Regions from separate parts of the Pseudomonas sp. MC6 genome, predicted to be linked through region 2. Evidence: predicted binding sites of a transcription regulator. Region 2 holds the regulator's gene; each other region holds the start of a gene.
The links. The regulator FliA, encoded in region 2, starts transcription of late flagellar genes. The targets are predictions, from matches to a motif close to CTAAAGTTTNNNNNNNNNNNGCCGNTAA.
Positions count from the first base shown of each region.

Region 1 (10,574 bases), 1.7 Mb from region 2:
CAACTGACGGGAGGCCGAGTTGTCGCCCAGAATGCTCGAATCGATATGCAGCAGTTTCATGTGGAATCTCCTGGAATGAATCGCCGGTGGCGACGGAATGGAGACAATCCTACGCAAGAAACCAATGGATGATTAGCCGCCTGAAATGCGATAGTTTGTCCCACTGATAGAACAGTTGGATTTCCCTATGCAAGACCTCAACGATCTCTACTACTTCGCCAAAGTTGTCGAGGCCGGCGGTTTTGCCGCGGCCGGGCGTTTGTTGGGCATTCCCAAGTCACGGCTGTCGCGGCGTATTGCCGAACTGGAAGAGCGCCTTGGCGCGCGTTTGCTGCAACGCACCACCCGGCAACTCAACCTCACGGCGGTGGGTGAGCGCTATCTGCGTCATTGTCAGGCGATGTTGCTTGAGGCGGAGATGGCCGATGAAGCGGTGGCGAGCATGTCCAGCGAGCCGCGTGGCCGCCTGCGGGTCTCCTGCCCCACCGGTCTGGCACGGGAAATGTTGCCGTGGGTCATCAGCGAGTTCCTCGGCAAATTTCCTCAGGTGCAACTGGAAGTCGTCTTGCTCAATCGCCGGGTCGATCTGGTTGGCGAAGGCTTTGATGTCGCATTGCGTGTGCGCGAGCACGGTGACGAAGATCCGTTGCTGGTGACCCGCCGCTTGCGTCAGGCGCAAATGGTCGTGGTTGCCAGTCCGGATTTTGTACAGGACCAATCGATCAACCATCCGCAAGACCTGAAAAATCTGCCGGTGCTCGGCGCTCTGGAGGCCGATCGCATGGTGCATGTGCGCTTGCTTGATCAACAGGGTGAAGGCTTCGAGTTGAACATGGAAGCACGCTTGGGCATCGATGACTTTATTGTGCGCAAAGCCTGCGTACTGGCGGGTCAGGGTTTCACTTTGCTGCCGATGATGTACTGCGAAGAGGAACTGAGAAACGGCACCCTGGTGCAGTTGCTGCCAGAGTGGTCGCTACCCGGCGGCTGGTTGCAAGCGGTGTATCCGCATCGACGCGGGGTCATGCCGGCGGTGCGCGCGTGGATTGATCATCTGGTCGAGTCGTTCAATGCCTGTGGGGAGCGGTTGTTATGAGCAAGGGAAAAATGAGTGAAACCGACGTCGCGGCGTTCTGCCTGGAACTGCCGGGCGCTCGGGAAGATTACAAGTGGGGTGGTGTGCGGGTGTTTTCGATTGCCGGCAACAAGATGTTTGCCTTGCAGGGGCTCCGTGGGGATTCGTTGGCATTCAAGGTCGACAAGGATCTGTTTCTCTGCCATTGCGACCGCCCCGGCATTCACCCGGCGCCATATCTGGCGCGGGCGCAGTGGATCATCATGCACCCGCCCTACCCGCTGGGTGCCGAGGAATTGCGCGGGTTGTTGCAGCGTTCGCATCAATTGGTGGTGGGCAAGTTGCCAAAGAAAACCCAGGTGGGATTATTGCTCTAACCCCAATCCCTGTAGGAGTGAGCCTGCTCGCGATAGCGGAGTGTCAGTCAAAGAAATTCCAACTGACACTCCGCTATCGCGAGCAGGCTCACTCCTACATAGGGAATTGCGGTGTATTCAGAACAGTGTCAGCAGATTCGAGCCGAGAAACAGCTGGTCGATCCAGAACACTTGGTGCAACACGACAATCACCCAGAACAGGATCTGAAACGAGACCTTGCGCGTCTTGTGCCGGAACACCTGCTGGGCAATCAACGCGCCCGGCCAGCCGCCGGCCAGTTCCACGGCATGCAGGATGTTCTCCGGGGTGCGCCAGGCATCGGTGCGCGCCTTGCGCTTGTCGGCCCAATACATGAAGAACGCCAGCACGCTGACAACCCCATAGGCTGCCAACGGCACCAGCGAAATCCCGCGCAGCCACATCGATACAGAGCCGAACAGCGGCAGCGCGCAGACGATCAGCAGAACCAGCAGTTTCAGCTTCAGATGCTGGATATTGTTGCCGCCCGAAGGTCGACCATCCGGCCGGCGTGCGCGGGAATCACTCATGGTTTGGCCGCTGCCCAATCGATCCAGCCAAACTGCCACGTCGCCAGAATCACCAGGCCAAACACGATCCGATACCAGGCGAACGCCGCATAGCTGTGGCTGGCGATGAACTTGAGCAAACCGCGCACGGCGATCATGGCGAAGATGAACGCCGTGACAAAACCGATGGCAAACACTGGGAAGTCCGCCGGCACAAACAGGTCGCGGTATTTGTAGCCCGAGTAAACCGCCGCACCCACCATGGTCGGCATCGCGAGGAAGAACGAGAACTCGGTGGCGGTCTTGCGCGACAGACCGAACAGCAACCCGCCAATAATCGTCGAGCCGGACCGCGAGGTGCCGGGGATCATCGCCAGACACTGGGCGAAGCCGACCTTCAAGGCATCTTTCCAGGTGATCTCGTCGACCGTTTCGGCGTGCACTTCATGCTGACGCTTTTCCGCCCACAACATGATGATGCCGCCCACCACCAGTGCTGTCGCAACGGTGATCGGGTTGAACAGGTATTCGTGGATCAGGTCGGCAAAGATCACACCCAACACCACCGCGGGCAGAAACGCGATCAGCAGGTTGGCGGTAAAACGCCGTGCGCTCGGCTGCGTCGGCAAACCGATGACCACATCAAGAATCTTGCGTCGAAACTCCCAGACCACCGCGAGGATCGCGCCGAGCTGGATGATGATATTGAACGCCATGGCCCGTTCGCCGCCGAAATCGAGCAAGTCGGCAACGATGATCTGGTGTCCGGTACTGGAAATGGGCAAAAACTCCGTCAGCCCTTCTACAACTCCTAGTATCAGTGCCTGCAAGGCCGTCCAAAGATCCATCAATCCCCCAAAGAGCGATGCGCGTCGGCATGCCCCGATAGTATTTTTCTAGCGTTCACTGCGATCAGCGTAGCTGGTTATGGCTGTACCGATTCCGCGCGCACAGGATCCACACGAAACGGTCAAAATTCCGTGAAATATCAATTTGGATTCAGGTTTTCACGCGCGGGGCCGAAATCCTAACAGACAAGCCTTAATAGCGCTGCCGCGTTATACGACTTGGGTCGCGTATGCCCGCTCACGAAATCGTGGTTGGATGCTGGCGGTCGTTTATTACAAGAAAAAGAATCCGGAGTGACAGCGTTATGAACAGCTTGCGCAGTGTGTCGATCAGCCGACGCTTGTGGCTCATCTTGATTGTGGCGGTGGTCATGTTGCTGACCTTGGGCGTGTTGATGCTCAAGCAGATCCACGACGATCTCTATCATGCCAAAGCCCAGAAAACCCAACACGTGGTGCAGACCGCCAGCGGCCTGCTGACCTATTACCACGACCTTGAAACCGCCGGCACGCTGACAAAAGATGCCGCGCAGAAACAGGCCCTCACCGCCATTCGTGGTCTGCGCTACGACCAGAGCGATTACTTCTGGATCAACGATCTCACGCCCGTGATGGTCATGCACCCGACCAACCCCAAACTGGAAGGCCAGAACCTCTCGGCGATCCGCGATCCGGACGGCTTTGCGGTGTTCAACGAAATGGTTGCCATCGCCAAGGCCAAAGGCGCCGGCATGGTCGATTACCGTTGGCCGAAACCGGGCGCCAGCGAGCCGGTGGCCAAGACCTCCTACGTCAAACTGTTCGAGCCTTGGGGCTGGGTGCTCGGCTCCGGGGTTTACGTCGACGACGTCCAGGCCGAATTCCAGGGCCAAATGATCAAGGCTTCGGTCATCGGCTTGGCGATTGCGCTGATCATGGCACTGCTGGTGATCCTGATCGCGCGCAGCATCGTCCGCCCGTTGCAGGAAACCGTGAACGCCATGGCCAACATTGCCAGCGGTGAAAGCGACCTGACCCGCAGCCTCGATACCCACGGCAAGGATGAAGTCACCGAGCTTGCGCATCACTTCAACGCCTTTACCGCCAAACTGCGCCGGGTGATCGGCGATTTGCAGGTGTCGGCCAGCGCTTTGGGCCAGTCGTCCAGTGAACTGGGCAACGATGCGTCGCAGGCCCAGCAACGCAGCCAGCAGCAATCGCAACAGATGGAACTGGTGGCCACGGCGATCAACGAAGTGACCTACGGCGTGCAAGATGTGGCGAAGAACGCCGAGCACGCCGCCGCCGAAATGCGTGACGCCGAAGCGCAAGCGCAACAGGGCCAGATCAACATCGATGGCAGCTTGCAGCAGATCGACAAGCTGTCCGGGACCATTGATCAAGCGGTCGAAGTGATTCGCACCCTGGCTGCCGAAAGCACGCAGATCGGCAGCGTACTGGAAGTGATCCGCTCGATTGCCGAGCAGACCAACCTGCTCGCGCTCAACGCCGCGATCGAAGCGGCGCGGGCCGGTGAGCAAGGTCGCGGGTTTGCCGTGGTGGCCGATGAAGTACGCCTGCTGGCGCAGCGGACGCAGAAGTCGACAGCGGAAATCCAGTCGATGATCGAGCGCCTGCAGAACCATTCCGAAGCCGCCGTAAAGGTGATCGGCGACAGTAGCAAGGCGTCGCAATTGACCATCGAGCAAGCCGGGCTGGCCGGCGCCAGTCTGAACGCCATTGGCCAGGCATTGCGCAATCTCAACGGCCTGAATGCCTCGATTGCCAGCGCTACGTTGCAACAGGCCCACGTAGTCGAGGACATCAATCAGAACGTGACGCAGGCTGCTGGCCTCTCGCACAGCACGGCGATCGCGGCCGAGCAGTCGAGTGCGGCCAGCCTGAAACTTGGCCAGTTGAGCGAACAACTCAACGCCCTGCTGCGCCAGTTCCGCGTCTAGACACCACCCCCTGTAGGAGTGAGCCTGCTCGCGATAGCGGTGTGTAAGCCACTATAAATTTCGCTGACACACCGCTATCGCGAGCAGGCTCACTCCTACACGTTTTTGGGTACAATCCGCCCCCTTCTTTTTATTTCCCCAAGGAACCCCCATGTCCGGGCTTGAACTGTTTGCCGCCGCCCTCGGTGTGATCGCCGTCTGGCTGACGGTCAAACAGAATCCGTGGTGCTGGCCGATCGGGCTGGTCATGGTGTTGCTCTACAGCTGGATCTTCTTTGAAGTGAAGTTGTACTCGGACATGTTGCTGCAAGTGATTTACGCCGCGCTGCAAGTCTATGGCTGGTGGCAATGGACCCGCGCCGGGACGATGCATGACGGCCGCGAGGTCACTCGCCTCGATCATCGGTCACTTTTGCTCGGCCTCAGCGTTGGCGCTGTCGGCAGTGTCTTGCTCGGCGCGGCCATGGCCCATTGGACCGACGCCGCGCAACCGTGGCTGGATGCGGCGCTGACCGGTTTCAGCCTGGTCGCGCAATTGTGGATGGCGCAGAAACGCCTGCAATGCTGGGCGTTGTGGTTCGTGCTCGATGTGATTTTTGTCGGCCTGTTCATCTATAAAGGGCTGTACCTCACCGCTGCGCTGTACGCTCTGTTCACCCTGCTGGCAATTCAAGGCTTTCGCGAATGGCGCGCCGATCCGGCGTTGCGCACATGAAGGTCGTGGTCCTGACCGGGCCCGAATCCACCGGCAAGAGCTGGCTGGCGGCGGGCCTGCAACAACGCTTTGGCGGTGTGCGCGTGGATGAGTACGTGCGCCGCTTTATCGAACTCAATCCCCGTGACACCTGCCTGGCTGACATCCCCGAAATCGCTCGCGGTCAGCTGCATTGGGAAGACCAGGCACGGGCGCAACAGCCGCCGCTGCTGATTCTCGACACCCATTTGCTGAGCAATATGCTGTGGAGTCAGACGCTGTTCGGCGACTGCCCGGACTGGCTGGAATCGGAATTGTTGGGGCGGCATTACGACCTGCACCTTTTACTCTCGCCAGAACAGATCGACTGGACCGATGACGGTCAGCGCTGCCAACCGGATCTGGACGAGCGTCTGGCGTTTTACCAGTCCACGCAAAACTGGCTGGAAACCCACCATCAGCGCTTTCTGATCATTCAGGGCAATTGGGCCGAACGCCAACGACAGGCTTTTGCCGCCGTCGAGCAACTGCTGGCGGAGTGACCCGGCCAACGGGTCAGTTTCCCCAAAGATTCCCCCTGTTTTGGGGGCAAAGTGTCCAATCCTGAAACACTCCGTGAGGTGCAAAGTGCCCGTCTCAGCACTGTTCACTGTTTTGTCATCGCCGTTGTTTCACGGTTGAAACACATCGTCGCAAACCCTCGTTCCAGAGCTTTGTTCAGCCAATAGACAGGTCGGCGCGCGCACGCGTGTATCAATCCTGAAACAGTGTGCGTATCAGCTGCGCGGCTGATTTTTGCAAGCATCTGAAACCAAACAACATTTAAAAAGCGGCACAGCTTTCGCTCTCTTCTTCACAACGCTGACTCGGGCCAGCCCACTGAAGAAGGAATTGCAGCCGTGGGGAATATCCAAAAAGGTTTGACCTGCCTTCTGCTGATCGGATCAGCAGCCAGCACATTGCTCAGTTTCAATGTCCACGCAGAAGGCAATGGCGTCATCGTCCTCAACCGCGATGTCCAGCCGATCCCGATTGGTCGCAATGGCGGCAAAGACCCCTACCCGACCACCGTCAATGCCAATCCGTCCGCACGCATCAACTCCACCATGAACAGCACCGAATTGAGCGACGGCGACTTCGCCGGTGTCGCCAGCGGCAGCGCGTTCCGCACCGTCAACAATGTCCAGGTCGGCAGCAATCTGCCAGGCCTCAATACCGTCACCAATCCCAATGGCATGCCCGGCATGAGCGCAGGACACGGCGGCGGTTCCGGTGGCGCGATTTCCGGCACGATCAACCGCGCCATGAGTTCCGGCCTTGCCCCCCTGACCCGCATGGCCGGAGGCCAATGAAATGAATCGTTCACTCCTTCTGCTTGCCCTGCTCGGTTGCACCACTGCCATGGCTGCTGATCCTGGTTCAGTGAACAAGGCCAACATTCAAGATTCCGGGGTTCAGTACCGCGGCAATTTCAACGTCAACCAGGCCGCTGGCGATCAAATGCAGCAGACCAACGTCAAGGCTGTGGCGATCGGCACCGAGTCCCACGCCACTACCAGCGTTATGCAGAAAATCGATACACCTGCCTCGCGCTCGATGGACGCCAGCGCAACCATCGGCGGCACCTCTTTCAGCAATGGCAACGGGATCCTGGGCGTGAACCAGGGTGCCGGGGCCAACAACCAGATGGCCAACGTCACGCGCGTCAGCATCAGTGCTGCCCCGCAGAGCGTTGACGACAGTGCCCTTTCACAACAGAACGTGGCGCTTTTACCGAGCTCAGGAGCAACTGGTACCTCACCCGGCAGTCGCCATGTCACGACAAGTGATCAGGCCTTCACCGGCAGCCGCGGGGTAATTCAGGTGAACCAGAGTGCCGGGGTGGGGAACCGTATGGCTAACACCCTGAGCATCCGGGTCGCTGACTGACCCAAACAACAAAAGCAGTGCAATTAGAAAGTACCAACACTTAACCAACTAATAAGCACGATGGAGAAACACCATGAAACCTACAATGGCTCTCAAACCACTGGTTTTCGCACTTGCAGCAGTGATGGCAATCGCAGCACAGGCAGGCGGTCGTGATGACAACAACGGTCATGGTAACGGGCATGGCAATGGACACGGCAACGGTCACGGCCAGCCACAAGGTCCAAATCTTGAACAACTGCTGCAGATCACCGCAGGCGCCGGCGCCGCTGTACTCGACGCGCAAAACAGTGACGGCAACGTGGTGAAAAACCAGGGCACCCTCAACAACGCCAACGCCAGCGACTCGCTTAATGGCTCCAATGGCAACATGGGCGCCAACGTTGCAGCCGGCGACGGCAACCAACAAGACAACGCCGCCGCCCTGGCTACTGCCGACGAAAGCTTCATCTTCGGCACCGCTGTTGCTGCCTCGAGTGCAACTCAAGTCAACAACAACAACTACGTGAAAAACTCGTCCACCTTCAATAACGCCACTCTCAACAATGCAGGCAACAATGGTTCCGGCAACATCGGCATCAACGTCTCTGCCGGCAACTTCAACCAGCAGAAAAACAACCTGGCGATCGCCGTATCCGGTGGCCGTGTAGCCACTGCCGCCGCAGCCGCCAATCAGTCCTCCACCGGCCTGGTTGTAGACAACAAAGGCGTGCAGACCTACAAAACCGACACCCTCACCGGCACCTACGCGGCCGCTGGCGTGTTCAAAGCCAAAGGCACTGCAACCATCGAAGATGATGACCACCACGGCGGTTATGGCAATCGTGGCGGCGGCCACGGTGGCAACGATGACCAGAAAGCCAAATTCGAAGCCGTCGGTACCTTTGGCCTCGCTGGCGTAACCACTCAGCAAGTGATGACCAAAGACGGCTGGAAAGCCCCTGTGGTCAACAATGCCAACATGACCAACTCGATGAACAACTTCTCCGGCAACGGCGGAGCCAACGTCTCGTCTGGTGTGGGCAACCAACAAAGCAACTCGCTGTCCATCGCTGCTGGCTGCAGAGCCTGCCTGTAATCGCGATCGAAACGAAAGCCCCGGAAACGGGGCTTTTCCTCAGTCCGCAAAGGCGTATCGATCATGCGTAAGACGGCCCTCCTCGCTCTGCTTTTCGTCTGTGGCCTGACTCAGGCCGGTCAGATGCCCGTCGCTGCCCTGCCGGGTGGCACGCTCGTCTACAAAAACGTGCAGAGCATCCGTGAGCGCAAGTTTGCCGACATCGTCGAACAGAAAACCGATTTCAGCTGCGGCGCCGCTGCACTGGCAACGGTATTACGCCAAGCCTATTGGCTCGACGTCGATGAGGAGCACATCATCAAAGGCATGCTGGTCAACGCTGACCAGGACCTTGTTCGTACTCAAGGTTTTTCCATGCTGGACATGAAGCGCTACATAGAAAGCATCGGCATGCGCGCCAGGGGTTACAAGATTCCACCGGAAAAGCTCGAAGCGGTAACCATCCCGGTGGTGGTACTGATGGAAATTCGCGGCTACAAGCATTTCGTCGTGTTGCAGCGTTCGGACAAGGATTGGGTTTACATCGGAGACCCGGTGCTCGGCCATAAACGCTACAAACATGATGACTTTGTCAAAGGTTGGAACGGCATTGTCTTCGCGATCGTCGGTCCCGGATATGACAAGGCCAACGCCTTGCGCAGCCCTCCGGTGCCCTTGACGGCCAAGAACAAGCTGGATGGTTTCAACCCGGTCAAAGATGCTGAATTGATGGATTTCGGGTTCATTCAGAGCGACTTCTTTTAATCGCCGATTATAGAAAATGGGACTGGATGTCCCGGGAGCAGCAGATGAAAACCTCATACTGGCTGGCCGCCGCCTGCCTGGCAGCGAGTGCGTCAGGCTATGCCAATGCAGGATTCAAACCCATAGAAATCAAGGACCAGGAGCTCGCCGAGTTGCGTGGTCGTTATGTGATGCCGGGGCGAATTATCAGCTTCGGCATTGTCATGAGCAGTACCTGGCGCAACGCCAGTGGCGATCTGATCGGGGCGTCTGCATCAATGCAGGTGCAACAGACCACCATCAAACCGGAATTTTACGTGTCGACCATCAAGGAGATGGGCAACGGCAATACGCCGCAACAGGGCACGGGATCGATTATCGGCGGTGCCGGCCTTAACTCATCGTCGGGCGTGACGCAGAGCGTACGCGCGGCGGGTGACGGCAACACGGCGAACAACAACGTCGCCATTAACGTCAAGGAAGCCAATCAGGCGCCAGCACTCGCCCCCGTACAGGGCCAAGCCCTGATGGCCGGCCAGACTATTTCCGGCAGTAATGCCGCCGGCAATGTCGCAGTGTCGGCAACCGGTACGGGTGGCGTGCAAATGGCGATACAAGCCAGCGGCAATCAAGGCACGGCACTGCAACAGGTCGCTTCGAGCGGTCTCCTGCAAAACACCCGTCTGCTCGGGAGTGCCAATGTGGTCAACAACCTGACTCAACTTAACGTCGTACTCAATAATAACGGCAGAAGCGCCGGCGCACTGGATTGCAACCTGACTCAACTCGGGGCCCTACGCAGTATTGGATATTGAACTACGCTGAGTCTCGATCATTGGGCTTAAAGGGACGGCTTATTCATGTATCGATCAGTATCACTGCGTGCCGCAGTGTGTTTGAGCGCTCTTCTCCCTGCGGCGATGCTGCAAGCAGCACCCGACGCAGATGTAGAGGCCCTGAAACAGGAACTTCTGGAGCTGAAACAACGATACGAAGTACAACAAAAGGCCCTGGCGGTTCTCGAACAACGAGTCCGCCAGGTTGAAGAACAACCCGCCGCCCCACCACCAAAACGTCTGGCCAAATCGCCATCGGACATGAAAGGCAATCGCGTCGCCACCGGCACCGGTGCGGCAGCAGCATCAGGAGGCGCCGCCGGGGGCAGTGGCGCTTCTTACGGGCAGTCGCTGGCGGACGATTCGCAACCGGCGCAGAGCGTTTCCAACCTGTACGACGAGGCCAGCGGCTTCTTCGGCGGCGGCAAGTTCAGCGTCGAAACCGGCATCACCTACTCGCGCTATGACACCCGCCAGCTGATTCTCAATGGCTTCCTGGCACTCGATTCGATCTTTCTCGGCAACATCAACCTCGACCGGATCAAG
Region 1 is NZ_CP186504.1:1,547,091-1,557,664, reverse strand. It holds gene ACOYXE_RS07050 (FMN-dependent NADH-azoreductase) at 1-60, opposite strand, end outside; gene ACOYXE_RS07045 (LysR substrate-binding domain-containing protein) at 188-1,096, shown strand; gene ACOYXE_RS07040 (MmcQ/YjbR family DNA-binding protein) at 1,093-1,452, shown strand; gene ACOYXE_RS07035 (DUF1294 domain-containing protein) at 1,570-2,001, opposite strand; gene ACOYXE_RS07030 (undecaprenyl-diphosphate phosphatase) at 1,998-2,828, opposite strand; gene ACOYXE_RS07025 (methyl-accepting chemotaxis protein) at 3,134-4,768, shown strand; gene pnuC (nicotinamide riboside transporter PnuC) at 4,920-5,483, shown strand; gene ACOYXE_RS07015 (AAA family ATPase) at 5,480-6,004, shown strand; gene ACOYXE_RS07010 (hypothetical protein) at 6,362-6,814, shown strand; gene ACOYXE_RS07005 (adhesin) at 6,816-7,391, shown strand; gene ACOYXE_RS07000 (heme utilization protein) at 7,465-8,469, shown strand; gene ACOYXE_RS06995 (C39 family peptidase) at 8,533-9,213, shown strand; gene ACOYXE_RS06990 (hypothetical protein) at 9,258-10,007, shown strand; gene ACOYXE_RS06985 (hypothetical protein) at 10,053-10,574, shown strand, end outside.
Region 1: a site for FliA is predicted at 2,979-3,006, ahead of ACOYXE_RS07025 (methyl-accepting chemotaxis protein). Genes of this name have one in related genera too.

Region 2 (10,574 bases):
TGATCATCGCCAGGGTGTTGACCATGCGTTCCAGGCCTTTGACGGCCAGGTGTTCGGTCTGCACCGGGATCACCAGTTGCTGGCTCGCCGCGAGGGCGTTGACCATCAGCACGCCGAGCAACGGCGGGCTGTCGATTACCGCGTAATCGAAGTCCTGCCACAGTTGCGCCAGACTCTTGGCGATTACAAGACCGAGGCCACTCTGCCCCGGCGACTGCCGCTCAAGGGTTGCCAGCGCGGTGCTCGACGGCAACAGGGAAATGCGTTCGTCGCTGGTCGACAACAGCAACTGCCCCGGCAGGCCTTGCGGCACGCTGCCCTTGTGCAGAAACAGGTCGTAGTTGCTGTGTTCCAGGCTGTCGGGGTCGTAGCCGAAATAGCTGGTCATCGAGCCGTGCGGGTCGAGATCGACCACAACCACGCGCTTGCCCGCCTCGGCCAGCAATCCGGCTAAAGCGATGGAAGATGTGGTTTTACCGACACCACCCTTTTGATTGGCGACTGCCCAGACTCTCATTCAGTTCGTTCCTCCCGGCCGATATGCTCGACCGAGACATAGCTCAGCGTGTTAATGCGGGTGACGGAGAATTGACGGCACTCTCGCGTCCCGGCGTCTTGACCGGGGTCGGTGCAGTTTGTGTGCCAGCACGCTTCAACGCAGCGTCCGGTTGCGCGTTAGCGGTTCCAGTGCCCGTCAGGCTACGGCGCACATCGAGGTTTCGCGAGACCACCAGAACCACCCGGCGGTTTTTCCCCCGGCCTTCAGCGGTAGCGTTATTGGCCACCGGTTGAAACTCGCCATAACCCACCGATGCCAATCGGCCAGGGTTCACACCCTGCATGGCCAGCATGCGCACGATGCTCGCCGAACGCGCCGAGGACAGTTCCCAGTTGGTCGGGTACTGCGCGGTGCGGATTGGTTGATCGTCGGTGAAGCCTTCGACGTGAATCGGGTTGTCGAACGGTTTCAGAATCGCTGCAACCTTGTCGATGATGTTGAACGCAATGTCACTCGGCATCGCGTCGCCGCTGCCGAACAACAGGCTGGAATTGAGTTCGATCTCGACCCACAGCTCGTTGCCACGCACAGTCATCTGGTTGGAGCTGATCAAGTCACCGAACGCGGCGCTGATGTCATCGGCGATGCTTTTCAACGGATCGCTGGCGCCGGCGATACCGGCATCGATCTGCTCGGCGTCCTTGACCAGCGGCTTGGCCGGAGTCACGGTTTTCGGTCGTTCGTCGCCGATCTGGATCGGTTTGAGCGCGCGGTCGGAGTCTTTGAAGACGCCGACCAGCGCTTCGGAAATTTCCTTGTACTTGCCTTCGTTGATCGACGAAATCGAGTACATGACCACGAAGAACGCGAACAGCAACGTGATGAAGTCAGCGTAGGAAACCAGCCAGCGTTCGTGGTTTACATGCTCTTCCTGGTGGCGACGACGTGCCATGAGGTTATTCCCTTAATCCATGAAGCCTTGCAGCTTCAACTCAATGGAGCGAGGGTTTTCACCTTCGGCGATCGACAGGATCCCTTCCAACAACATTTCGCGATAACGCGACTGCCGCAACGCAATTGACTTCAGCTTGGCAGCGATCGGCAGCAACACCAGGTTGGCACTGGCTACACCGTAGATGGTCGCGACGAACGCCACGGCGATGCCGCTGCCCAGTTGCGTCGGATCCGCGAGGTTGCCCATCACATGGATCAGGCCCATCACCGCACCGATGATGCCGATGGTTGGCGCGTAGCCGCCCATGCTTTCAAAGACTTTTGCCGCCTCAATGTCACGCGCTTCCTGTGTGTAGAAATCCACCTCGAGGATGCTGCGGATCGCTTCCGGCTCGGCACCGTCGACCAGCAGTTGCAGGCCTTTGCGCGAGTAATTGTCGGGTTCGGCATCGGCCACGCCTTCCAGACCCAGCAGGCCTTCCTTGCGTGCGGTGAGGCTCCAGTTGACGACGCGATCAATGCCACCGGCCAGATCGACCCGTGGCGGAAACAGAATCCAGGCAAGGATCTGCATGGCGCGTTTGAACGCGCTCATCGGCGATTGCAGCAGTGCGGCACCGATGGTGCCGCCCAGTACGATCAATGCCGCCGGGCCGTTGGCCAGCGCACCGAGGTGACCACCCTCAAGGTAGTTACCACCGATGATGGCGACGAACGCCATGATGATCCCGATAAGGCTTAAAACATCCATCAGAGACACGCCTCGACAATGTGTTTGCCGATGTCGTCGAGGCTGTACACCGCGTCGGCAAGGTCGGCTTTGACGATGGCCATCGGCATACCGTAGATCACGCAGCTTGCCTCATCTTGTGCCCACACCGCGCTACCGCCCTGCTTGAGCAGACGCGCGCCCTCACGGCCGTCGGCGCCCATGCCGGTCAACACCACCGCCAGAACTTTGTCGCCGTAGAATTTCGCTGCAGAACCGAAAGTGATGTCAACGCAAGGCTTGTAGTTCAGACGCTCGTCGCCCGGGAGGATTTTCACCGCGCCACGGCCGTCGATCATCATTTGCTTGCCACCCGGCGCCAGCAACGCCAGGCCCGGACGCAGGATGTCGCCATCCTCGGCTTCCTTGACGCTGATGCGGCAGAGCTTGTCGAGACGCTCGGCAAACGCCTTGGTGAACGCTGCCGGCATGTGCTGGATCAGCACGATCGGCGCCGGAAAATTCGCCGGCAACTGAGTCAGCACACGTTGCAGGGCCACCGGGCCGCCAGTCGAGGTACCGATGGCAACCAGTTTGTAGGCTTTGCGTTTCGGCGCTGGCGACGAAGCGCTGGCGGCCGGAGCACGGCTTGGAGCAGGAGCAGGTGCATGCACAGGCGCGTGTGCCGGACGTGCCGGTGCGCTGGTGCTGTGGCTGCTGAAGCTGGATGGCGCCGGTGCAGGCGTTGGCGCTGCGGCTGGAGCCGGTGCGCTATAAGCACTGAAACGACGGTTACTGCGCGAGATGCTATGGACCTTCTCGCACAACAGTTGCTTGACCTTCTCCGGGTTACGCGAGATGTCTTCGAAATTCTTCGGCAGGAAATCCACCGCGCCAGCGTCCAGCGCATCCAGAGTGACCCGGGCGCCTTCGTGCGTCAGCGAGGAGAACATCAACACCGGGGTCGGGCAGCGCTGCATGATGTGCCGCACTGCCGTGATGCCGTCCATCATTGGCATCTCGTAGTCCATGGTGATCACGTCCGGCTTGAGTGCCAGGGCCTGATCGATCGCCTCTTTACCGTTGGTGGCGGTGCCGACCACCTGAATGCTCGGATCCGCTGAAAGAATTTCCGAGACGCGGCGGCGGAAAAAACCCGAATCGTCCACCACCAGGACTTTGACTGCCATAAACACTCCATTAGGTGCAGCGGGACGTTGTCGCCCCGCCGCCCCGGATTCAAATACGCCGTGCGGCGTAACGCTTGAGCATGCTTGGAACATCGAGAATCAGCGCGATGCGGCCGTCACCGGTAATGGTGGCGCCGGACATGCCCGGAGTGCCCTGCAGCATTTTGCCCAATGGCTTGATGACCACTTCTTCCTGACCGACCAGTTGATCGACGACGAAGCCGATCCGCTGAGTGCCCACCGAAAGGATCACCACGTGGCCTTCACGCTGCTCTTCGTGAGCGGCGGAGCTGACCAGCCAGCGCTTGAGGTAGAACAATGGCAACGCCTTGTCCCGCACGATCACCACTTCCTGACCGTCGACGACGTTGGTGGTCGACAGGTCGAGGTGGAAGATCTCGTTGACGTTGACCAACGGGAACGCAAACGCCTGATTGCCGAGCATGACCATCAGGGTTGGCATGATCGCGAGGGTCAGCGGCACCTTGATGACGATCTTCGAGCCCTGGCCCTTGGTCGAGTAGATGTTGATCGAACCGTTGAGCTGGGAAATCTTGGTCTTCACTACGTCCATGCCGACACCGCGGCCGGAGACGTCGGAGATCTCGGTCTTGGTCGAGAAACCCGGGGCGAAAATCAGGTTGTAGCACTCGGTATCGCTGAGGCGATCGGCCGCGTCCTTGTCCATCACACCGCGTTTTACCGCGATGGCGCGCAGGACGTTCGGGTCCATGCCTTTGCCGTCATCGGAAATCGACAGCAGGATATGGTCGCCTTCCTGTTCGGCCGCGAGCACCACGCGACCGCCACGAGCCTTGCCCGACGCTTCGCGTTCTTCCGGCGACTCGATGCCGTGGTCGACGGCGTTGCGCACCAAGTGGACCAGCGGGTCGGCCAGGGCCTCGACAAGGTTTTTGTCGAGGTCGGTTTCTTCACCCACCAGTTCCAGGTTGATCTCTTTCTTGAGCTGACGCGCGAGGTCACGAACCAGACGCGGGAAGCGCCCGAAGACCTTCTTGATCGGCTGCATCCGCGTCTTCATCACGGCGGTCTGCAAGTCAGCCGTGACCACGTCGAGGTTCGACACGGCCTTTTGCATGGCTTCATCGCCGCTGTTCAGACCCAGGCGCACCAGACGGTTACGCACCAGCACCAACTCGCCAACCATGTTCATGATTTCGTCGAGACGTGCCGTGTCGACACGCACGGTGGTTTCGGCTTCGCTCGCCGGTTTTTCCGGTGGCGGTGTCGCCGGCGCACGGGCCGGAGCCGGTGCAGCAGCGGCAGCCGGTTTTGGCGCCTCGGCTTTTGGCTCAGGCTTGGCGGCAGGCTTGGGCGCTGCCACAGCGGCCGGGGCCTTGGCAGCCGGTGTGGCGACGGTCGAAGCACTGCCAGCAGCGGCGGTGCCGACTTCGGAGAACTTGCCTTTGCCGTGCAGTTCGTCGAGCAGCGATTCGAACTCGTGATCGCTGATCAGATCGCTGCCGGCCGCGGCGGCCGCTGGAGCAGCAGGCGCAGGTGCCGAAGCAATCGCCGATTCCAGCGCATCCACGGCAAAGTTGCCCTTGCCATGCAACTGATCGAGCAAGGCTTCGAATTCGTCGTCGGTGATGTCAGAGCTGTCGCCCTTGGCCGGAGCCGCAGGGGCTGCCGCCGCTGGCGCAACCGCGTCCACCGCAAACTGGCCCTTGCCGTGCAGTTGATCGAGCAACGACTCGAACTCGGCATCGGTGATTTCATCGCTCGCGGCTTCAGCGGCCGTTTGCGCAGGGGCAGCAGCGGCCGGGGCTTCGGCTTCAGCCTTGACGGCGTTCAGCGAATCCAGCAGCTGTTCAAATTCGTTATCGGTGATGTCGCCCGACGAGTCGCCTTCGACGACCAGTTCTTCGATCATCTCGGCCACTGGCGAAGCCGGGGCTGCGTCCGCCGATTGCGGTTCGGCCAGACGCGCCAGGGCGGCCAGCAGCTCCGGCGTGGCGGCGGTGATCGGAGCACGCTCACGAACTTCAGTGAACATGCTGTTCACCGCGTCCAGTGCTTCGAGGACAACGTCCATCAGTTCTGCATCAACGCGACGCTCACCCTTACGCAGGATGTCGAACACGTTTTCGGCGATGTGACAGCACTCCACCAGCTCATTGAGCTGAAGGAAGCCGGCGCCCCCTTTTACAGTGTGGAAACCGCGAAAAATTGCGTTGAGCAGATCTGCGTCATCCGGACGGCTTTCCAGCTCGACCAGTTGTTCGGACAGTTGCTCAAGAATCTCGCCGGCCTCAACCAGGAAATCCTGAAGGATCTCTTCATCGGCGCCGAAGCTCATTAATGGGGTGCTCCTACAGGTCTAAAAACCCAAAAAACCTAAAATTCCAAAACTCTAGAACCCGAGGCTGGATAACAAATCGTCCACATCGTCCTGACCGGACACAACGTCTTCTCGTTTATCGGCATGAATCTGCGGACCTTCACCCTGCGAGAGATGTTTTTGTGGATCTTTTTCTGCAAGCATCGCGGCGCGGTCATGTTCGATGCCCGCAAAGCGGTCCACCTGACTGGCCATGAGCACGAGTTTGAGCAAATTGCTTTCGACTTCGGTGACCAGTTGGGTCACACGCTTGATCACCTGACCGGTCAGGTCCTGGTAATCCTGGGCCAGCAGGATGTCGTTGAGATTGCTCGACACCGCACGGTTGTCCGTGCTGCTGCGTGACAGAAAACCGTCGACCCGGCGCGCCAGTTCACGGAACTCTTCAGCCCCGACCTCGCGACGCATGAAGCGACCCCAATCGGCGCTCAAGGTCTGCGCTTCGTCAGCCAGACCATTGACCACCGGCGTGGCGCTTTCCACCAGATCCATGGTGCGGTTGGCCGCGGCTTCCGTCAGCTTGACCACATAACCCAGGCGTTCGGTGGCGTCGGTGATTTGCGACACTTCCTCGGCCTGCGGCATGTTCGGGTCGATCTGGAAGTTGACGATCGCACTGTGCAATTCACGTGTGAGCTTGCCGACTTCCTGGTACAGGCCACGGTCACGGGTCTGATTGAGCTCATGGATCAGTTGCACAGCGTCGCCGAACCTGCCTTTTTCAAGGCTTTCGACCAGTTCGACCGCGTGTTTTTTCAGGGTCGACTCGAAATCGCCCTGTGAAGATTCGTTATGCTCCATAGCTCCCCCGCGCGTTCATCAGCCGATGCGTTCGAAAATCTTCTCGATTTTGTCTTTCAACGCCTGAGCCGTGAAAGGTTTGACTACGTAGCCGTTTACACCGGCTTGAGCGGCTTCGATGATCTGCTCGCGCTTGGCTTCTGCAGTCACCATCAGCACTGGCAGGTGCTTGAGTTTTTCATCGGCGCGCACGTGACGCAGCAGGTCGATACCGGTCATGCCCGGCATGTTCCAGTCCGTTACCAGAAAGTCGATGCTGCCGCTGTTGAGCACTGGAATGGCAGTCACGCCATCGTCAGCCTCGACGGTGTTGGTGAACCCAAGATCACGCAGCAGGTTCTTGATGATCCGCCGCATCGTTGAGAAGTCATCAACGATGAGGATTTTCATGTCTTTGTTCAATTCGACCTCCAAGCAGTCTTAAACGCGCCCAGCACCTGGACGCGCCACTTCAATCAATCGGCGCAGCACTTGAAGACTGTCTGGAGCACAACAGAGCAAGACCGGTGCCGTTCATCACCGCACCAGCCTCGTTCGCAGTGTCCCCACACTGCCTTCAGCGCGCTCGCCACTCCCCCAAACGCCCCCGCAAACGGGCCGCGCACTGGCTGTGTAACTGGCTGACCCGCGATTCACTGACGCCAAGGACTTCACCGATCTCCTTGAGGTTCAGCTCTTCGTCGTAGTACAGCGCCAACACCAGTCGCTCACGCTCCGGCAAATTGGCAATCGCGTCCGCCAACGCTGCCTGGAAACGTTCATCTTCCAGATCGCGTGACGGCTCAAGATGAGCACTCGCGCCATCCTCGTGCAGCCCTTCGTGTTCGCCGTCCTGCAACAGATCGTCGAAACTGAACAGGCGACTGCCCAAGGTGTCATTCAAAATCCCGTAGTAATCGTCGAGACTCAATTGGAGTTCGGCTGCAACCTCGTGATCTTTAGCGTCACGGCCGGTTTTAGCTTCAATTGAGCGAATTGCGTCGCTGACCATACGGGTATTGCGGTGAACCGAGCGTGGTGCCCAGTCCCCTTTGCGCACTTCGTCGAGCATCGCGCCGCGGATTCGAATGCCCGCGTACGTTTCGAAACTGGCGCCTTTGCTGGCGTCATATTTGGTCGAGACTTCGAGCAGGCCGATCATCCCGGCCTGGATCAGGTCTTCGACCTGCACACTCGCCGGCAACCGTGCCAGCAAGTGGTAGGCAATGCGTTTGACCAGCGGCGCGTAACGCTCGATCAGCTCGTACTGAGCGTCGCGTGCCGACTTCTTGTAGTAGTTCATACCGCTTGCTGTCATAGCACGGGCCCTGCCGTTTGCTGCACGAGGCGCTCGACGAAAAACTCGAGATGGCCACGCGGGTTGGCGGGCAGCGGCCAGGTGTCGACCTTCTGTGCAATGGCCTTGAATGCCAGCGCGCACTTGGAGCGCGGGAAGGCTTCGTAAACGGCACGCTGCTTCTGCACCGCTTTACGCACGCTTTCGTCGTAAGGCACGGCGCCGACGTATTGTAGGGCCACGTCAAGGAACCGATCCGTGACCTTGGTCAACTTGGCGAACAGGTTGCGCCCTTCCTGCGGGCTCTGCGCCATGTTGGCGAGGACGCGGAAGCGGTTCATGCCGTAATCGCGGTTAAGCAGTTTGATCAGTGCGTAGGCGTCAGTGATCGAGGTTGGCTCGTCGCAGACCACCAGCAACACTTCTTGCGCGGCGCGTACGAAACTGACTACCGAGTCACCAATACCCGCAGCGGTGTCGATCACCAGTACGTCGAGATTGTCGCCGATGTCGCTGAACGCCTGAATCAGGCCGGCATGTTGCGCCGGGCTCAGGTGGACCATGCTCTGCGTGCCGGACGCGGCCGGGACGATGCGGATGCCACCGGGGCCTTGCAACAGCACGTCGCGCAATTCGCAACGGCCTTCGATCACGTCGGCCAGTGTGCGTTTAGGGGTCAGACCCAACAAAACGTCGACGTTCGCCAGTCCCAGATCGGCGTCCAGCAGCATGACCCGACGGCCAAGCTCTGCCAGCGCCAGAGACAAGTTCACTGACACGTTAGTCTTGCCGACGCCACCTTTGCCGCCGGTCACCGCGATCACCTGTACGGGATGCATGCTGCCCATGTTATTTCTTTACCTTGTCTTGCATAGACGGAGGCCACATTACTGGCTGCGCGTTCACAACCGGAACAATGCATGGCAGACCATCGATGTAGGTACAAAAACTGTTCATGAATACCTCAGCCTACCTGCTTGGTCGGGCTGTGATAGATATCAGCGAACATGTCAGCCATGGCTTCTTCGCTGGGTTCTTCCTGCATTTGCACGCTGACGGCGCGGCTGACCAGTTGATGACGGCGCGGCAGATGCAAATCATCCGGAATCCGTGGGCCATCGGTCAGGTACGCGACCGGCAATTCATGACTGATCGCCAGGCTCAACACTTCGCCAAGGCTGGCCGTTTCATCCAGTTTAGTCAGGATGCAGCCGGCTAGCCCGCAACGCTTGTAACTGTGATAAGCGGCGGTTAGAACCTGTTTCTGGCTGGTGGTTGCCAAGACCAGATAATTTTTTGAACGAATGCCACGCCCGGCCAGACTTTCCAGCTGCATGCGCAGCGCCGGATCGCTGGCTTGCAGGCCGGCAGTATCGATCAATACCACGCGTTTGCGCAGCAGTGGATCCAGCGCCTGCACCAACGATTGGCCCGGATCGACGTGGGTCACCGGCACATTGAGAATGCGGCCCAGCGTCTTCAGTTGTTCCTGCGCGCCGATGCGGAAACTGTCCATGCTCACCAGCGCGACATTCTGCGCGCCGTATTTCAGCACGTAGCGCGCGGCGAGCTTGGCCAGCGTGGTGGTCTTGCCCATGCCGGCAGGGCCGACCATGGCAATCACACCGCCCTCTTCCAACGGCTCGACTTCCGGTACGGCAATCATCCGCGCCAGGTGCGCGAGCAACATGCGCCAGGCCTGACGCGGCTCTTCGATATCAGTGATCATCGCCAGCAGATCGCGCGACAACGGGCCGGACAGACCGATACGTTGCAGACGACGATACAGATTGGCTTGCGCCGGACGGCTGCCTTGCAGCTGATTCCAGGCCAGAGTGCCAAGCTGAACTTCCATCAGCTCGCGCAGGCTGTTCAATTCGAAACGCATCGAATCCAGGGCACGCGGATCAACGCCGCCGGAAGACTGCGCAGGCGCCGGGGCCGGACGCGCTGGAGCAGCGTAAGTCGGCTCGCTCAGCGGTTCAGCGGCAGTCAGCGGCAGGCCAGCGGTCAACGGCAGCCCTGCGAAGATCTGGCGATTGCTGTTGCCGTCGGCTTCGCCACGCAGGCTCAGTTCGGCCTGGGCGGTGACGATGCGCGACTGAGTCTTGCGCAGCTCGTCTTCGAGTTCCATGTTCGGAACCCGTGGCGCCAGCGCCGACAATTTGTAATCCAGTGCCGCCGTCAGCTCGACACCGCCAGCAATGCGGCGGTTGCCAATGATGGCGGCATCAGCGCCCAGCTCATCACGAACCAGCTTCATGGCCTGACGCATATCGGCGGCAAAGAAACGCTTAACTTGCATAAACCACTACCTCAGCCGTTGGGCCCTACTGTCGCAACGATGGTCACTTGCTTGTTGTCCGGTATTTCCTGGTAGGCCAGCACATGCAATCCAGGGACTGCGAGGCGGCCAAAGCGCGAGAGCATCGCGCGGATCGGGCCAGCGACCAAAAGGATCACCGGCTGACCTTGCATTTCCTGACGCTGCGCCGCTTCGATGAGCGAACGCTGCAGCTTCTCGGCCATGCTTGGCTCCAGCAGAACGCCCTCTTCCGAGCCTTGTCCTGCCTTCTGCAGACTATTGAGCAATATTTGTTCCAACCTTGGTTCCAAGGTGATCACAGGCAGCTCCGACTCAGTGCCTACAATGCTTTGGACGATGGCGCGGGATACGCCGACCCGTACCGCAGCCACCAACGCGGCGGTATCTTGACTCTTCGCGGCGTTGTTGGCGATGGCTTCGGCAATGCTGCGGATATCGCGCACCGGCACGTGTTCGG
Region 2 is NZ_CP186504.1:3,244,620-3,255,193, forward strand. It holds gene ACOYXE_RS14480 (ParA family protein) at 1-517, opposite strand, end outside; gene motD (flagellar motor protein MotD) at 561-1,451, opposite strand; gene ACOYXE_RS14490 (flagellar motor protein) at 1,464-2,204, opposite strand; gene ACOYXE_RS14495 (protein-glutamate methylesterase/protein-glutamine glutaminase) at 2,204-3,352, opposite strand; gene ACOYXE_RS14500 (chemotaxis protein CheA) at 3,402-5,672, opposite strand; gene ACOYXE_RS14505 (protein phosphatase CheZ) at 5,727-6,515, opposite strand; gene ACOYXE_RS14510 (chemotaxis response regulator CheY) at 6,534-6,905, opposite strand; gene fliA (RNA polymerase sigma factor FliA) at 7,072-7,812, opposite strand; gene fleN (flagellar synthesis regulator FleN) at 7,809-8,639, opposite strand; gene flhF (flagellar biosynthesis protein FlhF) at 8,756-10,096, opposite strand; gene flhA (flagellar biosynthesis protein FlhA) at 10,108-10,574, opposite strand, start outside.

Region 3 (10,574 bases), 3.1 Mb from region 2:
ATGCGATTTCAAAGCCAACACAAATCGGCCCCCTCTCCCTCGGGAGAGGGCTGGGCGGGCGGCGTTCCGATGAGGGGTAGCTACACCACAAATCCCAAGGTGCAGCGAAGCAAACCGTAGACGCTGCGCCCGGATCAGTCCCGGAGCGAACCCACAGGCCGCCAAGGCCAAAAAAAAAGCCCCTCAAAACGAGGGGCCCAAAAAACTACCACAAACCGCAATCAGGTCATCTGAATAATGGTCTGCATAATCGTGCTCTGAGTGGAGATGGTCTTGGCGTTCGCCTGATAGTTGCTCTGGCCCTTGATCAGGTCTACCAGTTCGTTAGTCAGGTTAACGTTGGACTCTTCCAGAGAGTTCGAAGCGATCGAACCCAAGGTACCGGTTTCCGGTGCATCGTAGCCCGGGATACCCGAAGCAAACGTCTCTTTCCAGCTGGTGCCACCGATAGCCTGCAGGCCTTGTTCGTTGGTGAAGCTGGCCAGCGCAACCTGGCCAATGGCCTTGCTCTGGTTGTTGCTGAAGTTGGCGAACAGCGTACCGGTGCCGTCGATGGTCAGGTTGGTGATCTGGCCAGTGGCGTAACCGTCCTGAGTCGGAATCGAACGCGCGGTGTCAGCGTTGTACTGAGTGGTCTTGGCCATCGAAATGGTAATACCGGCCGGGTTGGCAGCCGCACCGTTAGGCGTAAAGGTACCGTTGGTCACAGTGCCCGGCTTCCAGGTCGTCAGCTTCAAGTCGCTGCTGATGATCGGGTTCGGCGCCGGAGCTGGTAATGTGCTAGGCGTGCTGACCTGCAACAGGTTGCCAGAACTGTCGAAGGTGAGTGTCGAAGCAACCGGAGGCGTAAGCGGATCGTTTGGATTGCTACCGGTCGCATCCGGGTTTCGGCCATCAACCAGAGTGTAGACCTTCCAGGTGTTTTCGCCGGTCTTCACCATATACTGATCCATGACGTGAGAGTTGCCCTGCGTGTCATAGATCGGCGTGCTGAACGACTTGGTGTACGTCTCAAGCTTGCTCGGATCAAACTTGCCGGCCGCCACTGTGTCGTTGATCACCGGCGCAGTCGAGTTCAAGTTGATGCTCGAAGTCACCAACGAAGTCGATTTCGGCGCCAGGTTCGAGGTATCGATCTTCAGGTCGGTCAATACACCGTTGATGATCTTGCCGTTGGCGTCCACACCGTAACCCTGCAGGCGCGAGGTGTAGTCGGTGTTGGTGATGTAACCGGCGTTGTCGACCTTGAACGTACCGGCACGGGTGTAGGACACCGAGCCATTGTTGCTCATGGTGAAGAAGCCCGAACCGTTGATGCCCATGTCCAGCACGTTACCGGTGTTGTTGATGTCACCCTGGGTGAACTGCTGGGAAACGTTGGCCAGGCGCACGCCGTTGCCGATCACTTTGCTGCCGCTACCCAGGCGAGTGGCCGAGTAGACGTCTTCGAATTCTGCACGGGACGATTTGAAACCGGCGGTCGCGACGTTGGCGATGTTGTTGCCGGTCACGTCCAGTTGTTTGTTGGCTGCATAGAGACCGCTAAGGCCGATATTGAAAGACATATTCCACTCCTTTGTGCCGGTTAGTCGGCTCTATATACCAATGGTTTGTACTTTGGACAGGGCAACGGTGCCCTTGCCGGACAGGTTGAGCATCAGCTCACCGCCGGTCTGGCTGATCGTCACGCTGGTGACGGTGGCCGGCAGGTAGGTCGCCATATCGGTCGAGGTGCCATTGATCGATGCGTTGGCCTTAACGGTATAGGTGCCAGTAGCCACCAGATTGCCGTCCTTGTCCTTGCCGTCCCAAGTAAAGCTTGCGTTGCCTGCAGCGCGGCTGCCCAGATCGATGGTGCGAACCACCGCGCCGCTGCTGTCGGTGATGCTCACGGTGCCGCCGGCAATCGACGACGGAACGGTGACCGAACCGGTCATGCCTTTGCTTGGATCGTCGAGCTGAACCGAGTTGGTCTGCACGATCACATTGCGGCCCACCAGCGACGACGCCTGCAAGGCTTGCGAGGAGTTGTAGTTGCCGGCCAGCGAACTGACTGTGCTGTTCAGCGTGGTGATGCCTTCCAGGCTACTGAACTGTGCCAACTGGGCAACGAATGCGCTGTTGTCCTGCGGATCGAGCGGGTTCTGGTTTTTCAGCTGGGTGACCAGCAATTGCAGGAACGCGTCCTTGCCCAGGGCCTGGCCGCCGGTGGCGCTGTTAGTGGCCGAAGCAATGCCACCGGCGGTCGAACTGGTCTTTTTCGACGAGTTCGACAGGATGTCATTCATGCTCAAGCTGCTGGTGGTATCGGAAACACTCATGGCAGTCGCCCCTTATTACTGACCGAGGGTCAGTACCTTCTGCATCATGGTTTTGGCGGTGTTCATCATTTCGGCGTTGGTCTGGAAGGACCGGCTCGCGGAAATCATGTCAGCCATTTCTTCCACCACGTTGACGTTCGGGTAGTAGACGTAGCCTTTGGCATCGGCCGCCGGATGGTTCGGCTCGTAGCGCGCTTCGAGGTTGCTCTGGTCTTCGACCACGCCGAGCACCTGCACGCCTTGACCGGCGGCGTCCTGGCTCTGGAACAGCGAATTGCTGCCGCTGTTCTGGCCGCCCTGGAACATGGTGGCGAATACCGGGTGACGGGCGCGATAGGTCTGGTCGATGCTCGAGGAGACGGTTTCGGCGTTGGCGATGTTCGACGCCACGGTGTTCAGACGCGTGGTCTGTGCGCTCATGCCGCTGCCGGCAATGTTGAAAACGCTGGACAGGGACATGAATTACTCTCCGCGCAGGGCTGACACCAGCCCTTTGAATTTGCTGTTGAGCAGGGTGAAGCTGGCCTGGAAGCCGACGGCGTTTTCCGCGTAGTTCGACTGTTCCAGTTGGGCGTCCACGGTGTTCTGGTCGATCGAAGGTTGCATCGGCGTGCGATACATCAGCGATTCGTCGCCGTTGCCCAGACCTTCAGCTTCGATGTGACGGCTGTTGGTCATGTTCAGGGCGATGGTGCCGTTCGCGTTTTTCTGGGTCTGTGCTTCAAGCACTTTGGAGAAATCCAGATCCCGAGCCTTGTAGTTCGGGGTATCGGCGTTGGCGATGTTGTTGGCCAGCACTTCGGCACGCTGGGCGCGGAAGCCCAATGCCTTTTCGTGAATGCCGAGCGCTTTATCGAAGCTGATGCTCATGTCGGGAACCTTCAGGTGACCGGTTTTTCGTAACTGAGCTTTAGCAAGCGCCGTGCCAAACTATAAAACCCCCATAAACCGCGGCTTTGCGGGGAGTCGGCAACGCGGCAATGCCAGAAAAGCGGCAACCGGTTTCCGCCGGATGCCGCTTTTCTGCCGCTTGCCGTCCATCTCATACGCACCACGGCCCCCTGTAGGAGTGAGCCTGCTCGCGATAGCGGTGTGTCACGCACCGATGATGTTGAATGGGCTACCGCTATCGCGAGCAGGCTCACTCCTACAGGGGTTTTGTGGTGTCAGGGAGAAATTCCGCAGGCACAAAAAAACGGCAGGCCTTTGCGGTCCTGCCGTTTTTTGTGTTGCCGATGTAATCATTTCGCCTGGTAAATGATCCCCGGGCTGCACTGCACCATCTGGTAATGGTCCGGCAAACCGTTCAGCGCTTCGGAAGCGCCAAGGAACAGATAACCGCCCGGCTTCAACGTGCTGTGAATGCGCAACAGGATGTCCTTCTTCACTTCGGCAGAGAAGTAGATCAACACGTTGCGGCAGAACACGATGTCGAACTTGCCCAGCGCGGCGTAGCTGTCGAGCAGGTTGAACGAGCGAAACTCCACGCGGTTCTTGATCGGCGCCTTGATCACCCAGCGCCCCGGCCCTTTCGGGTCGAAGTAACGCTGCAGACGCTCCGGCGACAAACCGCGACCGATCGCCAGGCTGTCGTATTCGCCCGTCTTGCAATTGTTCAGCATAAGGCCGGAAAGATCAGTGGCAACGATCTGCACACCCATCTTCAACTGGCCCAGGTTGCTGCGCTCGAACTCGTCGATCGACATCGACAGCGAGTACGGCTCCTGGCCCGACGAGCAGGCGGCCGACCAGATCCGTAGACGCTGGTTGGGGCTGGCCTTGATCGCTTCAGGCAGCACCTTGTTCTTCAAGACTTCAAACGGATAGGTGTCACGAAACCACAGGGTTTCGTTGGTCGTCATGGCATCGACCACCTGCTCGCGCAAACCGCTGCGCGGCTGGGTCTGGATGCGCTGAACCAGCTCACCCAGGGACTTGATGCCTTGCTGCTCCATCAGTTTGTTGAGACGGCTCGAGACCAGGTACTGCTTGTTTTCACCGAGCAAAATGCCACAGGCTTTTTCCAGGAAGACCCGGAACTGTTCGAAATCCAAATTACCCGTAGACAATGATGCCGCCTCTTAAATCGTGTTGACCGCCAGGAGCAAAGCGCTCCTAGCTGATATCTGCTGCTTTGATCCGGTCGACTACCCGGGATGCCAGGTCATCAGGACGGAATTTGGCCAGGAAGTCATCAGCACCGACTTTCTTGACCATCGCCTGATTGAATACCCCCGACAACGAAGTATGCAGGATGATATGAAGCTTTTGCATGCGTGCGTCGCCGCGGATTTCCGCCGTCAGGGTGTACCCGTCCATCTCCGGCATCTCGATGTCGGAAATCATCATCAGGAACTCTTCTTCCGGCTTCTTGCCCTCATCGACCAGCTTGCGCAGGTAATCCAGTGCTTGCTTGCCGTCGTTCAGCGCCACCACTTCGACACCGATCGTTTGCAGACAACGCGTGACCTGCTTGCGCGCCACCGATGAGTCATCGACCGTCAAGACACGCAACGACAGTGCCTTGGTCTGGGTCTCGACATCGACCACGCCCACCGAAATCGCTTCCGGTGTCGGCGCAACTTCCGCCAGCACTTTCTCGACGTCGATGATTTCGACTAACTGATTGTCCACCCGAGTCACAGCGGTCAGGTAATGATCGCGGCCCGTGCCCTTGGGTGGTGGATGAATCTCTTCCCAGTTCATGTTGACGATGCGCTCCACCGAGCGGACCAGGAAACCCTGGGTCTTGGTGTTGTACTCCGTGATGATCACGAACGGGTTGTTCTTGTCTTTCAACGCTCCGGAACCGGTGGCCATTGCCAGATCAAGGATCGGAATGGTCGCCCCCCGGATATTTGCCACCCCGCACACGACAGGACTGGACTTGGGCATCAACGTCAGCGACGGGCACTGCAACACTTCCCGCACCTTGAACACGTTGATTCCATAAAGCTGCTGACCGTCAAGACGGAACAACAACAGCTCCAGGCGATTCTGCCCTACCAGTTGCGTGCGCTGGTTCACCGAATCCATTACACCAGCCATGCCCAGACTCCTACACCAACGCCAAGTGTTGTTGCGACGCACATTCATTGCTAAACGGCACGGCGCTTGCTTTTTAACTCGTATGAACGCTCAAACGACATTTTTCCGACACCTGACCTCCCGCGCTCGCAAAAGCCTTTGCGCGATGTCAGCCGTCTGCTGCTTTTTCGCTGGCAGCCCTGCCATTGCTGATGCGGTTACCTTGCCTGACATGCTTATCGGCGTCACTCAGGGCTTTCTTGAGTTCACCGTAGAAGACTATCTGGCTACCAGTCAAACGGAAGGCCGCTACGAAATCGAAGTTAACCAGCTCGACCCCCGTATGCGCATGCCTATGTGCGACAAGGAATTGACAGCGACTTTGGAGAGCCCGGCACGTCCGTTGGGCCGGGTTACCGTGAAGGTGCGCTGTGAAGGCGCCTCGCCCTGGACCGTGTTCGTGCCCGCTCAAGTCCGCCTGTTTCGCGAGATTGTGACCACCACCCGACCGCTGAAACGTGCAGGGATTATCGAACCGCAGGACGTGACCCTGCGTGAGCGCGACGTGAGTACGATCAACCAAGGCTTTCTGACCTCGGTAGACGAAGCGATCGGGCAGAAATTAACCCGACCAACGGTAGCCGATCAGGTCATTACCCTGGTTCATCTGGAACAGGCCGAAGTCATTCGCAAGGGCGATCAAGTGGTCATCACTGCGCGCAGCGGCACGCTCGCCGTGCGCATGCCAGGTGAAGCGCTGGCCAATGGCGGTTTGAAAGAACAGATACGCGTGAAAAACCTCAACTCGCAACGGGTCATCAAGGCGCAAGTCACCGCGCCCGGCCAAGTGGAAGTCGCGATGTAGAAAACTGGCGCTGCCCCCGGCTGTTCCCTAAACTGTGCCGCAGCAGGACACGCGCCGGCGCATGCAAGGCTCATTGTAAATGTGCCTAAAGTTTTCCAGGGGATGGCCGAAAACATGGCAAGCGTCCAAATTCCCAGAGGTTTTTATCATGGTCATCGATTTCAGCCGTTTGAACAGCTCCTCGTCACTTACGGGCAGTACACGTACCAGCAACGCCAAGGAAACCGCCGAAACCGGCACCTCCGCGCCGCTGAATACCCAGGCCGAACCGGCCAGTACCGCAAAAAGCGGGGAATCGGTACACCTCAGCAATGAGGCTCAACAGTTGCAGAAGGTCACTGACAAGCTGCGCGATCAGCCTGCTGTCGACAAAGCCCGTGTGGCCGAGTTGAAAGCCGCGATTGCCGATGGCAGCTATAAAGTCGACAGCAACCGTGTAGCCAGCAAACTGCTCAACTTCGAAGCCCAGCGCTAGGCCTTTGCCGGCGCGAGGCTTTTGGACGCTTAACACCCAAGGCCAGCCATGCACGACACTAATTTATTGCAACTGATCAACGACGACTTTGCTCCAGCTCAACAATTGCTGGAGTTGCTGCAAACCGAATCTCTCGCGTTGCACGGTCGCGACATGCCCCTGCTGGAAGAAATTCTGGCGCATAAACAGGCATTGATCATTTTGCTTGAACAGCATGGCCGCAAACGCAGCGAAATCCTCGCCAGCCTCAACTTGTCGACAGACCGCAGCGGTCTGGAGCAGCTGGCTGGCAAGTCGAGCATTGGCGACCAGTTGTTGACGCAAGGCGATGCATTGACCGATCTGATCGCTCAATGCCAGGCCGCCAACGTCAAGAACGGCCAGTCGATCCAGATCCAGCAGGCCGCCACGGCCAATCAACTGAAGATCCTTACCGGTGGTGAAGCGCCAGCGCTTTATAACGCCAGCGGTACATTTGCCAAACCCGCCGTACCGCGTCCGCTCAGCCAGGCATGAGCCGTTGATGCGCCAGCTCTATCAACCCGCGGAACATGCTGGCAAAATGCTGGCTAGTCGTCATATTTTGTCTGGAGATTGATAAACCGTGTCCAACGCCCTCAGCGCGGATGATGCTCCGCAGCCCCCTAAGGTGCTCACCACGCCACTGGAAATCTCCAGCAACCTGCGCCAGCTGCAAGAAAGCCACGATCCGCTGATCATCACTTTTCACGAGCGCAGCCAGCGCTTCCAGAGCTACCTGATCAAAGTCGACCGCGACAGCGCCTCGATCGCGCTGGATGAGATGATCCCGCGTGATGGCGAACGCTTCCTGCTGGCCGGCGAGCCGTTCAAGGTCGAAGGTTTTCATGACGGTGTGCGCATTGCCTGGGAATGCACCGGCACACTGAACATCGAAGAGTCCGAAGGTGATCGTTTCTACACCGGCGAACTGCCGACCGAAGTGGTTTACCACCAGCGCCGCAATGCTTTCCGCGCCGCGCTGAAGCTGACTGATCTGGTCAGCGTTGAACTGGGCGGCGAAAAGCTCAAGGCGCCGATCAACGGCAAACTGCTGGATATTTCCGCGACCGGCTGCAAGCTGCGCTTCGAAGGCGATATCACTGATCGCCTGCAACTGGGTCAGGTCTATGACCGCTTGATCGCCCCGCCGCTGTTCGGCAACCAGCCGATCTCCGTCGAACTGCGCTATCTGCACTTCGAAGAAAAACTCAACATCACCTTCGCCGGCCTGCGCTTCCACAACATCAGTGGTCAGGCAGCGCGCAACGTTGAGCGCTTCGTGTATCAGTTGCAGCGTGAAGCACGCCGTTTCGATAAAGACGATATGTGATTCGTCCGGCTAATAAAAAGGGCAGTCCTTGAGGGGACTGCCCTTTTTTATGCGCGGTGGTTTTTGTTCAGTTCAGGGTCTGCCGCCACTGAGATCGGGCGCGGGCTTGTCGGTGTCGGTGTCGGTATCCGGTTCGACCGCTGCCGCAGGCGCTGGCTGACTATCAGGTTCAGGCTCGGGATTTGCCGGGGCCTGCCCAGGATCCTGGACCATCTGCTCCTGCACCACCTGCTCGTCTACACGAGGGTCAAGCGCTGCCACCAGTGGCGAACTGGACATGCTGTCCGGCATGGCCACGTGATGCAGCGGCGCATCGTCGACCTGATGTAGATTGGTCACGGCTTTCGGCCGGATCCGCCACACCAGCACCAGCGCGAAGAAGCTGAAGAACGCATACAGACTCTGACTGCCAAACAGCTTCATCAGCACACCCGCGAGCAGCGGCCCAATGCTCGCGCCGACCCCGTAAGTCACCAACAGCATGGCGGTCAGCGACACACGGCGATCACCTTCCACATGGTCATTGGAGAATGCCACCGCCAGCGGGTACAGACAGAACTGCACCAGTGAACACAGGAAACCAACCCCGAACAACACTTCCAGCGGAACCTGCGGCAGCACCGCCAATGGTAACGCCGCCACCGCCAGGAACCCGGCAAAACAGCGAATCAGCAGCGCCCGGTCGTAACGATCGGACAACCAGCCCAGCGGCCACTGCACCAGCAAACCGGCGAAGATGCAGCTCCCCATGAACAGACCGACCTGCTCGGTCGACAGCCCTTGTTGCGAGGCATACAACGGCGCCAGACCATAGAACGAACCGATGATCAGACCGGCACCGAGCACCGTACTCAGCGACTGCGGCACCCGTTTGATGAAGAAGCGCGGCTCCATCGGCGCCGGATGCAGTGGCGCCGGGTGAATGCGCCGGGTCAACGTCACGGGCACCAGGCACAGGGCAAAACACAGGGCAACCAGCATCAGCAGTTCCAGACCCAGCCCGGGGTGCATGACCAGAATCAATTGACCCAGCACCAGGCCAAGGTATGACGCGATCATGTAACCGCTGAATACCAGACCTCGCTGATTGGCGTCCGCCTGTTCGTTGAGCCAGCTCTCGATCACCATGTATTGGCACATCATGCCCAGACCGACGATGGTCCGCAGCACCAGCCATGCCGGCAGCCAATCGACCAGACCATGGCCAAGCACTGCCGCCCCGACAATCCCGGCACAGGCAGAATAAGCACGAATATGCCCGACCCGGGCAATCAGTCGGTGACCGATCTTGCCGCCCAACACCAAGCCGAAATAGTTGGCGGCCATCAGCGCACCGACCCAGAGGCCGTCGACGTTGTCAGCGGCCAGACGCAAGGCCAGATAAGTGGATAGAAGGCCCGAGCCGATCAACATCATCAGCGAGGCGAAATACAGCGCTCGAAAGGATTTCCAGATTTGGCGCATCGGCGTTCCGAGCGGCTCCTTGCAGTAAATATCGGGCTACCAAAACGATAGCCCGGTGGCGACAGTTCGTCAGGCCTGGGCTGCTAGAACACGCCGTTCCCAGGGAGTGATTTCATCAAAGAAGCTGGTCAACTCCATGGTCTTCGAAGCGATGTAGCCTTCGATGAACTCCTGCCCGAACAGTTCCCTCGCCAACTGGCTACGCTTCAGACGTTCGAGCGCGGCGTGCAAGGTACACGGCAGCGAGAGGTTGTCCGGCACCTCGAACTCGCCCTGAATCGCCTCGCTCGGCTCCAGCTCATGCTCGATACCATGCAAACCGGCAGCCAGACTGGCAGCGATCGCCAGATACGGATTGGCATCGGCGCCCGGCAAACGATTTTCCACCCGACGAGCCACCGGCGAACTGGCCGGAATTCGCAGCCCGGCGGCACGGTTGTCGTGGGACCAGCACGCATTGTTCGGCGATGCATAGGGATGGCACAGGCGCTGATAGGAATTCACATTGGGTGCAAACAGTGCGGTGAAATCAGCCATGCCCGCCTGCTGACCACCGATGAAATGGCGGAACATCGCCGTCGGCTGACCGCTTTCGTCGCTGAAGACATTCTTGCCACTGCCGATGTCGACGATGCTCTGGTGAATGTGCATCGAACTGCCCGGCGTGTGTGCCAGCGGTTTAGCCATGCACACCACGGTCAGGCCATGCTTGAGCGCGACTTCCTTGAGCAGGTGTTTGAACAGGAACGTCTGGTCGGCGAGCAACAGCGGATCGCCGTGCAGCAGATTGATCTCGAACTGGCTGACACCCATCTCGTGCATGAAGGTATCGCGCGGCAAACCGAGGGCCGCCATGCATTTATAGACTTCGTTGAAGAAAGGTCGCAGACCGTTATTGGAGCTGATGCTGAACGCCGACTGGCCATCTTCGCGACGACCGTCGAGACCGACGGGAGGCCGGAACGGTTGGGTCGGATCGGTGTTCGGCGCGAAGACAAAGAATTCCAGTTCGGTCGCCACCACCGGCGCCAAGCCGCGCGCGGCATAACGGGCAATGACTTTTTTCAACTG
Region 3 is NZ_CP186504.1:190,373-200,946, reverse strand. It holds gene flgE (flagellar hook protein FlgE) at 222-1,565, opposite strand; gene flgD (flagellar hook assembly protein FlgD) at 1,596-2,321, opposite strand; gene flgC (flagellar basal body rod protein FlgC) at 2,337-2,780, opposite strand; gene flgB (flagellar basal body rod protein FlgB) at 2,784-3,191, opposite strand; gene cheR (protein-glutamate O-methyltransferase CheR) at 3,563-4,390, opposite strand; gene ACOYXE_RS00945 (chemotaxis protein CheV) at 4,437-5,369, opposite strand; gene flgA (flagellar basal body P-ring formation chaperone FlgA) at 5,452-6,213, shown strand; gene flgM (flagellar biosynthesis anti-sigma factor FlgM) at 6,362-6,688, shown strand; gene ACOYXE_RS00930 (flagella synthesis protein FlgN) at 6,737-7,204, shown strand; gene ACOYXE_RS00925 (flagellar brake protein) at 7,293-8,039, shown strand; gene ACOYXE_RS00920 (MFS transporter) at 8,112-9,503, opposite strand; gene ACOYXE_RS00915 (glutamine synthetase family protein) at 9,573-10,574, opposite strand, start outside.
Region 3: a site for FliA is predicted at 6,299-6,326, ahead of flgM (flagellar biosynthesis anti-sigma factor FlgM). Genes of this name have one in related genera too.